DNA from 3 places in the Kitasatospora sp. NPDC015120 genome. Region 3 is predicted to be linked to each of the others. Evidence: riboswitches for the same ligand, from Rfam matches in the RefSeq annotation. Region 3 holds a riboswitch; each other region holds the start of a gene.
What was found. A riboswitch is a leader RNA that binds a small molecule or an ion and turns the genes downstream of it on or off. The one in region 3 is predicted to bind cobalamin.
Positions count from the first base shown of each region.

Region 1 (3,263 bases), on a different contig from region 3:
ACCAGGCTGCTGATCGCGGGGGCGAGGTCCGAGCGGGCGGCGGTGTGCAGGGCCATCGTGGCGCCGAGCGACCAGCCGTGGAGCACGACCCGGCCCGCGCCGGCGTCCAGGGCGGTGCGCACCGCCGCCTCGACGTCCCGCCACTCGGTCTCGCCGAAGTGGCCGAGGCCGTCCGGGGAGGCGGGGGCGCCGGCGTCGCCGCGGTAGGTGACGACCAGGGCGGGCAGGCCGAGGCGCTGCAGCTCGGGGAGGACGGGCAGGGTCTGGGCCCGGTCGGCGTCCGGCCCGTGCACCAGGACCACCCAGGTGCCCCGCTTGCCGCCCAGCCGCCAGGCGGGCATCGCGCCGAGCTCGCCCTCGACGGCGGTCTCGGCGAACGGCAGCCCGAGCGCCCGGCCCGGGTCGCCGAGGTGGACGCGGGGGGTGAAGCGGACCTCGGTGCCGGGGGCGAGGGTGCCCCGGTCGGCGCGCACCAGCCGGCGGGTGACCCCCTTCTCGTCACGGTGCAGGACCTCCTCGACGACCGCATGGCCGTCCTCGCCCCACTCGACGGCCCAGCGGCCGGGGCGCTCGCTCACCGGCGTGCGGGTGAAGGTGACCCGCCCCGCGCCGAGGGCCTGGACGCGCACCGGGCCGGTCCGCACGCGGGCGGCCCCGGCCGGGCGGACCATCCGCTCGGACGCCCGGCGGCCGATCACCAGGACGGCGGCCCCGGTGCCGACGGCGGCGGCCGCCACGGTGGCCGCGATTCCCCAACGCATACTCGCTCCCCGGTGCTCGGTGTCTGGCTCGGTGTCCGGTCTCGCCGCCCCGACCCACCCTCAGTCCACTCGCGCGGGCGCAGGGAGGCCAGCAGGACACGGCCGTACGGGTAGTTCCGGGAGGAAAGTCACAGCGGCGCGGCGGGACGGCCCGGCGTGTGACCAACACCCCCGACGACCTCGGTTGACTCCCGGTTCGGGCCCGTGATGGGATCCTTCAGCCAATACGGAGGCATGCAGAGGAAGCCGGTGCGAGTCCGGCGCGGTCCCGCCACTGTCACCGGGGAGCACGACCGGAACACGCCACGGCGGGCCGTCAGAAGCCGCTGGAAGGCCCGGGAGGTGCGTTCGACCCGGAAGCCAGGAGACTCTCGCCCCCGGTTCGTCGATCCAGGGCGCGGACCCTGAGTGAGGACACGCACGCGATGCTGCGCCCTGCCGTGCGCCCGTTGACCCGGGCCGCCGCCTTCGGCGCCGGCGCGGTGGCCGGGTACCTGGCCGACGCCCGGTTCGCCGACCCGCGCCGCGGCCACCCGGTGGCCGGCTTCGGCACCGCCGCCGCCCGGCTGGAACGCCTGCTCTGGCGCGACCACCGCGCCGCCGGAACCGCCTTCACCGCCCTGGCCGTGGGCACCGTCGCGGCCGGCGCCCTCGCCGCCGACCGGCTGCTGGCCCGCCGCCCGCCCGCCCGGGCCGCCCTCGCCGCCGCCGCGACCTGGACGGTGCTCGGCGGCACCTCGCTGACCCGGGAGGCCCGCACCATCGGCCGTTCGCTGGCGGCCGGTGACCTGACGGCGGCCCGGGAGCGGCTGCCGCACCTGTGCGGACGCGATCCGAGCGCGCTGGACGAGCAGCAGCTGGCCCGCGCGGTCGTCGAGTCGGTGGCCGAGAACACCGCCGACGCCGTGGTCAACGCCCTGCTCTGGGGCGGCCTCGCGGGCACCCCCGGCCTGCTGGCGTTCCGCGCGGTGAACACCCTGGACGCGATGGTCGGTCACCGCTCGCCCCGCTACGCCCGGTTCGGCTGGGCCTCGGCGCGGCTGGACGACGTGGCGGGCTGGCCCGGCGCGCGGCTGACCGCGCTGCTCACGGTGGCCGCCGCCCCCGAACCGCGCACCGCCTGGCGGGTCTGGCGGCGCGACGGCTCGGCGCACCCCAGCCCGAACGCCGGGCAGGCCGAGTCGGCGTTCGCCGGCGCGGTGGGCGTGCGCCTCGGCGGGACGCTGCGCTACGGCGAACGGGTGGAGCACCGCCCCGTGCTGGGCGGGGAGCTGCGGCCGGTCGGGGTGGACGACATCGAACGGGCCTGTGTGCTCTCCCGGCGGGTGAGCGCGCTGGCGCTGGGTACGACGGTCGCCGGGCACCTGCTGCTCCGGGCGGCCCTGGGCGGGATGCGGAGGAGTGGGGCATGAGCAAGGCGCTGCTGGTCGCCGGGACGACCTCGGACGCCGGCAAGAGCGTGGTCACCGCGGGCATCTGCCGCTGGCTGGCCCGGCAGGGTGTCGCCGTCGCGCCGTTCAAGGCGCAGAACATGTCGCTGAACTCCTTCGTCACCGCCGACGGCGCCGAGATCGGCCGCGCGCAGGCGATGCAGGCGCAGGCGGCCCGGGTGGAGCCGGAGGCGGCGATGAACCCGGTGCTGCTCAAGCCCGGGGCCGACGGCCGCAGCCAGGTGGTGCTGCTGGGCCGGCCGGTCGCCGAGGTCGGCGCGCTGGACTACCGCGAGCGCAAGCCGGTGCTGCTGGAACGCGCCCTGGAGTGCCTGGCGGACCTGCGCCGGCGCTTCGACGTGGTGGTCTGCGAGGGCGCGGGATCGCCCGCCGAGATCAACCTGCGCGACCGCGACATCGCCAACATGGGCCTGGCCACCGCCGCCGGACTGCCGGTCGTGGTGGTCGGCGACATCGACCGCGGCGGGGTGTTCGCGGCGATGTACGGGACCCTGGCCCTGCTGTCGGCCGAGGACCAGCGGCATGTGGCGGGCTGGTTCGTCAACAAGTTCCGCGGCGACGCGCGGCTGCTCGCCCCGGGCCTGGAGATGCTGCGCGGGCTGACCGGCCGTCCGGTGCTGGGCACCCTGCCGATGCTGGCGGACCTGTGGCTGGACGCCGAGGACTCGCTCGACCTGTCCACCGTCGTCGACCGGACCGCCGCGCGCGGCCCGCTCGGCGCGGACGTGCTGCGGGTGGCCGTGCTGCGCTTCCCCCGGCTGTCCAACTTCACCGACCTGGACGCGCTCGCCCAGGAGCCCGGCGTGCTGGTCCGCTGGGCCACCCGCCCGGAGGAGCTGGCCGACGCCGACCTCGTCGTGCTGCCCGGAACCCGGGCCACCGTCGCGGACCTCGCCTGGCTGCGCGAACGCGGCCTGGAGCCGGTGCTGAGGGCACGGGCGGCGGCCGGGCAGCCGCTGCTCGGCGTCTGCGGCGGCTACCAGATGCTGGCGCACTCGATCGTGGACGAGGTCGAGTCGAAGGCGGGCGCGGTGGACGGCCTCGGGCTGCT
Region 1 is NZ_JBIBVJ010000022.1:22,335-25,597, reverse strand. Features, by position in the region: gene ACF1AK_RS31020 (alpha/beta hydrolase family protein) at 1-761, opposite strand, end outside; cobalamin riboswitch at 941-1,153, shown strand; gene ACF1AK_RS31015 (cobalamin biosynthesis protein) at 1,187-2,173, shown strand; gene ACF1AK_RS31010 (cobyric acid synthase) at 2,170-3,263, shown strand, end outside.
Region 1: it holds a riboswitch for cobalamin, as region 3 does, so the genes downstream of both, ACF1AK_RS31015 (cobalamin biosynthesis protein) here and ACF1AK_RS21545 (ribonucleoside-diphosphate reductase subunit alpha) in region 3, are expected to answer to the same signal.

Region 2 (3,263 bases), on a different contig from region 3:
CGATGATGGACGGGTCCTGAACGACCCACCGGGGGGAGCCGCGCCCGTGCCGGAAGGCCACATCATCCACCGCCTCGCCGCCGAGAGTCACCGCGCCTTCGGCGGCCGGCCGGTCCGCGCCAGCAGCCCGCAGGGCCGCTTCGCGGACGGCGCCAAGCTGATCGACGGACGGGAGCTGGTCGCGGCCGAGGCCACCGGCAAGCACCTCTTCCTCGGCTTCGGCGAGGACGCCTGGGTGCACGTCCACCTCGGCCTGTACGGCGGCTTCACCTTCGGCGACACCGCCGACGGCCCGGTGCCGGAGCCGGTCGGCCTGGTCCGGCTGCGCCTGGAGAACGACGAGCACTACGCCGACCTGCGCGGCCCCCACACCTGCGCCCTGATCACCGACGCCGAGAAGGCCGCCGTCGCCGCCCGCCTGGGCCCGGACCCGCTGCGCGCCGACGCCGACCCGGAAGCCGCCTGGCGGCGGATGGCCGGCAGCCGTACGACGGTGGCCGCCCTGCTGATGGACCAGAAGGTGCTGGCCGGCGTCGGCAACGTCTACCGCGCCGAGGTGCTGTTCCGCCACGGCATCGACCCCCGGCTGCCCGGCCGCTCCCTGCGCCGCGCCGAGTGGGACGCCCTCTGGGCCGACCTGGTCGCCCTGATGCGCGAGGGCACCGTCGCCGGCCGCATCGACACCGTCCGCCCCGAGCACACCCCCGAGGCGATGAACCGCCCCCCGCGCGTCGACGACCACGGCGGCGAGGTCTACGTCTACCGCCGCGCCGGCCAGCCCTGCCTGGTCTGCGCCACCGGCATCCGCACCGAGGAACACGCCTCCCGCAACCTCTTCTGGTGCCCCACCTGCCAGCCGTCCCGCACGACGGCCTGATCCGGCCCCGGCTGCGCCCGTGGGCCCGGCCCGGGGCGGCCGGCCCGGGCGCAGGGAGCGCACGGGCCGCGGGGGCGCCGAGCGGCCCGCCCGGCGGTCAGCCGGCCGCTGCGGCGGGGGTGTCACCGGCGCACTGGTCGAGGAGGGGGCGCAGGGTGGCGTCCACGAGCCGGTAGCGCACGACGCGGCCCTCCTTCTCGCCGGCCACCACGCCGGCGGTGCGCAGGAGGCGCAGGGCCTGGGAGACGGCGGGGTCGCGCATGCCGGTGGCGACGGCGAGGTCGGTGACGGCGAGGGGGCCGGTGCGGTGCAGGGCGAGCAGGAGGGCGAGCCTGCCGGGGTCCGCGAGCAGGGCGAAGCGCTCGGCCCAGGAGCGGACGTGGGCGGTGTCGCCGATCGCGGCGATGGCCTCGCAGACCCGGTGGCCGTCGATGGTGCGGTGGCCCGCGCGGTCGGCCGGTACGAGATGCATGCGGCCCATTCTGGCAGGCAGGGGGTTGTGATCCTGAACACCTGCGTAGGTGCGCAGCCTTGCATGGGTCGCCCCCGGCCCCTACGGTGTTGCCCGCCGTGGTGCTCGGGAAGACCGGTGACGGACCCTCAGGGGTCCCAGTCCGGAGCGGCCCTCGCCACTGTGATCGGGGGAGAGTGTCCGTACCCAGGACGCCACTGGGCGCTTCGCGCGCCTGGGAAGGCGGGTACGGGAGCCCCGTAAGCCAGGAGACCGGCCACGGCATCTCACGACGTCATTCCACGAGGTGCTGGAGCGTGATCCCCAGATGACCCTGCCCGAAACCGCCGCCGCCGCGGCGTCGCCCGCCGCCCTGCCCGCCTTCCGCTGGCGCCGGGAGGACACCCTGCGCACCGCCGGGCTGCTGGGCGTGATCCTCGCCATGCACGTGGTGGCGTTCGGCACGCTGATCTTCCTGGTGGCGCCGGAGGAGTACGAGGTGGGCACCCAGGTCTTCGGGGTGGGCCTGGGCATCACCGCCTACACCCTCGGCATGCGCCACGCCTTCGACGCCGACCACATCGCGGTGATCGACAACACCACCCGCAAGCTGATGGCGGACGGCAAGCGCCCGGTCTCGGTGGGCTTCTGGTTCGCGCTCGGGCACTCCTCGATGGTGGTGCTGATGGCCGCGCTGGTGGCGGGCGGAGCGCAGCTGGCCAACACGCTGATGGACGACGAGTCGTCCACCCACCAGTGGCTGGGCATGGTCGGCACCTCGGCCTCCGGCGTCTTCCTGTACCTGATCGGCGCGCTCAACCTGGCGGCGCTGTTCGGCATCCTCAGGGTGTTCCGCTCGATGCGCGCCGGCCGCTTCGACGAGGCCGAGCTGGAGGCGCACCTGAACGCGCGCGGCCTGCTGGCCCGGGTGCTGAACCGGGCGACCCGCTCGATCACCCGGCCCGGGCAGATGTTCCCGGTCGGCATGGTGCTGGGCCTGGGCTTCGACACCGCGACCGAGGTCACCCTGATGGTGATGGCCGGCTCGGGCGCGGCCTCCGGCCTGCCGTGGTACGCGATCGTCTGCCTGCCGCTGCTGTTCGCGGCCGGGATGAGCCTGTTCGACACGCTGGACGGCACCTTCATGAACTTCGCCTACCAGTGGGCGTTCTCCAACCCGGTGCGGAAGGTGTACTACAACCTGACGATCACCGGGCTGTCCATCGCGGTGGCCTTCGTCATCGGCACCATCGAGCTGGTCGGCGTGCTGCACGAGAAGCTGGACCTCACCGACCCGGTGACCGGCTGGATCGCGGACATCTCGCTGGACAACGTCGGCTACGCGATCGTCGCCCTGTTCGTGGTGGTCTGGGCCGCCGCCATCGCCTACTGGCGGCTGGCCGGGGTGGAGCGGAAGTGGAGTCCGGAGCCCGCGGAGTAGCGGTCCGGGCGGGCGGCCGGGGCTGCCCGGGTGGGGGCGTTCGGCGGGCGGATCGGGGGCCGGGTTCGTAGGCTCGACGCATGGCTGATGCGTACGCGGGCCGCCGGGAGCGGTTGCGGGAGCACTGCGGTGCCTCCGGGGCCGACGCGGCGCTGATCACCCGGGCGGCGAACGTGCGGTACCTGACCGGCTGCCCGCCGTGCGGGGCGACCCTGCTGCTGACCCGGGACCGGGCGCTGCTCGCGCTGCCGGACGACCTGCCGCCGGACGACACCGGCGAGCACCTGATCGCCCCCGACGTCACCCGGCTGCCGGTGACCGCCGGTTCGGACACCGCGCTGGCCGCGGCCTCCGCCGCGGCGCGGCTGGGGGCGGCCGGGCTGGCGGTGGAGGAGCACGACCTGACGGTCACCCGGCACCGGGCGGTGGCCGGGCTGGCCGAGGGGGTGCGGCTGGTGGACGTCGGCCAGGCGGTCGAGCGGCTGCGGGTGGTC
Region 2 is NZ_JBIBVJ010000006.1:8,773-12,035, forward strand. Features, by position in the region: gene ACF1AK_RS16605 (Fpg/Nei family DNA glycosylase) at 47-877, shown strand; gene ACF1AK_RS16610 (ArsR/SmtB family transcription factor) at 975-1,349, opposite strand; cobalamin riboswitch at 1,432-1,625, shown strand; gene ACF1AK_RS16615 (HoxN/HupN/NixA family nickel/cobalt transporter) at 1,657-2,769, shown strand; gene ACF1AK_RS16620 (M24 family metallopeptidase) at 2,850-3,263, shown strand, end outside.
Region 2: it holds a riboswitch for cobalamin, as region 3 does, so the genes downstream of both, ACF1AK_RS16615 (HoxN/HupN/NixA family nickel/cobalt transporter) here and ACF1AK_RS21545 (ribonucleoside-diphosphate reductase subunit alpha) in region 3, are expected to answer to the same signal.

Region 3 (3,263 bases):
CGGCCTTGCCGGCCAGTTCGGCCTTGCGGTAGGCCTCGTCGAACTCCTCGCCCCACAGGTCGACCAGCTCGGGGACGTCGGCGGGGGAGAACAGCGACCAGTCGGCGTTGGCGTTGACCCGGCGCATGAACTCGTCCGGGATCCAGTGCGCCAGGTTGAGGTTGTGGGTGCGGCGCGCCTCCTCACCGGTGTTGTCGCGCAGCTCCAGGAACTCCTCGATGTCGGCATGCCAGGTCTCCAGGTAGACGCAGGCCGCGCCCTTGCGGCGGCCGCCCTGGTTGACGGCGGCGACCGAGGAGTCGAGGGTGCGCAGGAACGGCACGATGCCGTTGGACTTGCCGTTGGTGCCGCGGATCAGCGAGCCGCGCGAGCGGATCCGGGAGTAGGACAGGCCGATGCCGCCGGCGTGCTTGGACAGGCGGGCGATCTGCGCGTAGCGCGAGTAGATCGAGTCCAGGTTGTCCAGCGGGGAGTCCAGCAGGTAGCAGCTGGACATCTGGGGGTGGCGGGTACCGGAGTTGAAGAGGGTCGGCGAGGAGGTCAGGTACTCCAGCCGGCTCATCAGGCGGTACAGCTCGGCGACCTCGGCGACCGACTGCTCGGTGTCGCCGACCGCCAGGCCGCAGGCGACGCGGAGCAGGAAGTACTGCGGGGTCTCGACGACCTTGCGGGTGATCGGGTGGCGCAGCAGGTAGCGGGACTGCACGGTGCGCAGGCCGAAGTACTCGAAGCGGTCGTCGCCCCGGGGGTCGACCAGGGCGTCCAGGGCGGCGGTGTGCTTGGCGACGAAGGCGGCGGTGGTGTCGCCGATCAGGCCCTCGGCGTGGCCGACCGCGATCGAGGTGGAGAACGAGACCACGCCCTGGCTCGCCGCCTCGTCCACGATCTCCAGCGCGAGCAGGCGGGCCGCGAGCTTGGAGTACTGCGGGTCCTCGGCGATCATCGACGCGGCGGCGTCGACGGCCAGCCCGCGCAGCTCGGCGAAGTCCGAGCCGGCGTGGCGGCCGCGGAGCGCGGCGGCGGCGACATGGCCGGGGTCGGCCTGGGGGAGGTCGGCGCTGCGGTCGGTCAGGAGGCGCAGGAGCGCACCGCCGGGGTCGGAGACCGTCGGGTCGGCGGGGGCGGAGCTGGAACCCTGGGCGGGCAGGGTGGCTGAGGCAGCGGTGGTCAAGGCGCTCTCTCCTGGCGGCGGCGACGGGGGTGGCTCGGGCCGGACCGTTCGGGGCAGGGGAGACCGCCGCGCGGCCCGGAGGCGTCGCGCGCGTGTCGTCCCCGGCCCGCCCGCGAGGCCCGGAAGGTGGTGCTGGTGCCATGGCCCCTGCGGGGAGGCGTCGGCACGCCGTCGGCAGGTACTCGGACTCGCGGCGCACCTCGGGAGGCGGCCGCACACCGCTGCGGGGCAGTCCCGGACTCGCACCGGGTTCCCCTGCGTCGACAGCAGGGATGAGCATACATCTAGTGGTGCTCGCTGGATGCGACACCACATGTTGTGCAGCGTGGCGTGTTGCTCCGATGACCGGTGGTACCGGGGCGGGGCCGCGGGGTGCCCGCGGCGGGGTCCGTTGCGAAACGGATTGGTCACCGGGACGGTCCCCCGTCGGGTGCATGCCCTACGATCTCGGCACATGAGCGAGGGAACGGGCGCTCCGGGGGACTGGGCCGGTAGGGCCGTGCCGCCGGGGCAGGGTCAGCAGCCTGGCGCGCCGGGTCAGGTGCCGCAGCCGGGGCAGCCGCCGGTGCCGCCGCCCGGCGGGTTCGGGCCGCCTGCGACGCCGTACGTGCAGCCGGGGGCGGGGGTGCCGCCGCAGGCCCAGCCGCCGGTGGCGCCGCATGTGCCGTCCGGCGCGGTGCCGTACCCGCAGCCGGGGCCCCCGCAGGGCCCCCCGCCGGGGCCGCAGGCCGGACCGCCGCCGGGACCGCAGCCCGCGCCCCCGTTCGCCGGCTGGCCGCAGCAGGGCGCCCAGCCGCCGCAGCCGGCCCCGGCCGAGCCGGACTGGAACGCCATGGCGGACCGGCACGCCGACGAGTCGCGCCGCCGCAAGCGGCTGTGGATCGGCGCGGTGGTCGTCGCCGCCGTGCTGGTCGGCGGCATCGTCGGGGCCGGGGTGTGGATCAACGGCCGGGACAAGGGTGACGGCCCGAAGCCGGCCGCGAGCGGGACCACCGCCGGTACCCCGTCCGCCACCGCCACGCCCACCGAGCAGGCGGTGGCGGTGATCTCCGACGCCGCCACCGACAAGCTGCCGGTCGACGCGGCGACGCTGTTCCCCGATCAGACCCGGACCGTCGACGGCAAGGTGTGGACCCGCCAGGTGACCGGTTCCACCGCCCCCTGCTCCAAGGCGACCACCGGCGGACTCGGCCTGGCGCTCGGCGACGACACCTGCCGCTCGCTGGTCCGCGCGACGTACGTCAGCGGCGAGAGCGCCGTCACGGTCGGGGTCGCGGTCTTCGACAACAAGGCGGGTGCGGAGCGGGCGATCGGCCGCCACGCGGGACTGATCCAGGGTCTGTCCGGCACCGGCGTCCCGGTGTTCTGCGTGACCGACAAGTCCGGCTGCACCGAGACCCACGCGTCGATCGGCCGCTTCGGCTACTTCACGGTGGCCGGTTCGCTGAAGCAGGGGACGGACCAGAGCGACCAGCTCGCCACGGCCGCCGCCGGCGCGCTGGCGGAGCGTACGAAGGACGTCCTGCTGGCCCGGGGATCCCACACCGGCTGACCCCCGGCGGGGACGGGACGGCCCGCGAAGGGCGCCCGGGGCGGTCGGATAGGATGACCGCCCTCGGGGGAGGGATGCGTCCCCCCGTGGCCGCCCCGACGGGGAATCAGCGAGCAGGAGGTACCGCGCGGTGAGCGCTGCCGTCAATGCGACCAGCAGACGGCGCAGAGCGGCGGGGCGCCGGCGCGGAACGGGCGAGCCCGTCCCCGCGATGCTGCTGCCGGCGCCGCCCACTTCGCAGGAGAAGTACAGCTACACCATCCGCCACCAGTGGGTGCTGACCCTCTGTTCGATGGTGAGCTTCGGGTGCCTGGTGGTCAGTCAGGCCGAGCTGTACTCCCTCGGGTCGTGGTTCTGGCTCTGCGTGCCGTTCCTGTTCTTCACGGTCGTCTACTACGTGGTGTCGCTGCGGGTGAACAGCTTCACGCCCAACTTCGACGTCAAGGAGCACCGCCGGCTGGTGCGGCAGTGGAGCCCCGCCGAGTACCCGACGGTGGACGTCTTCCTGCCGGTCTGCGGCGAGCCGATCGAGGTGCTGCA
Region 3 is NZ_JBIBVJ010000009.1:46,033-49,295, forward strand. Features, by position in the region: gene ACF1AK_RS21545 (ribonucleoside-diphosphate reductase subunit alpha) at 1-1,147, opposite strand, end outside; cobalamin riboswitch at 1,327-1,468, opposite strand; gene ACF1AK_RS21550 (hypothetical protein) at 1,626-2,723, shown strand; gene ACF1AK_RS21555 (glycosyltransferase family 2 protein) at 3,016-3,263, shown strand, end outside.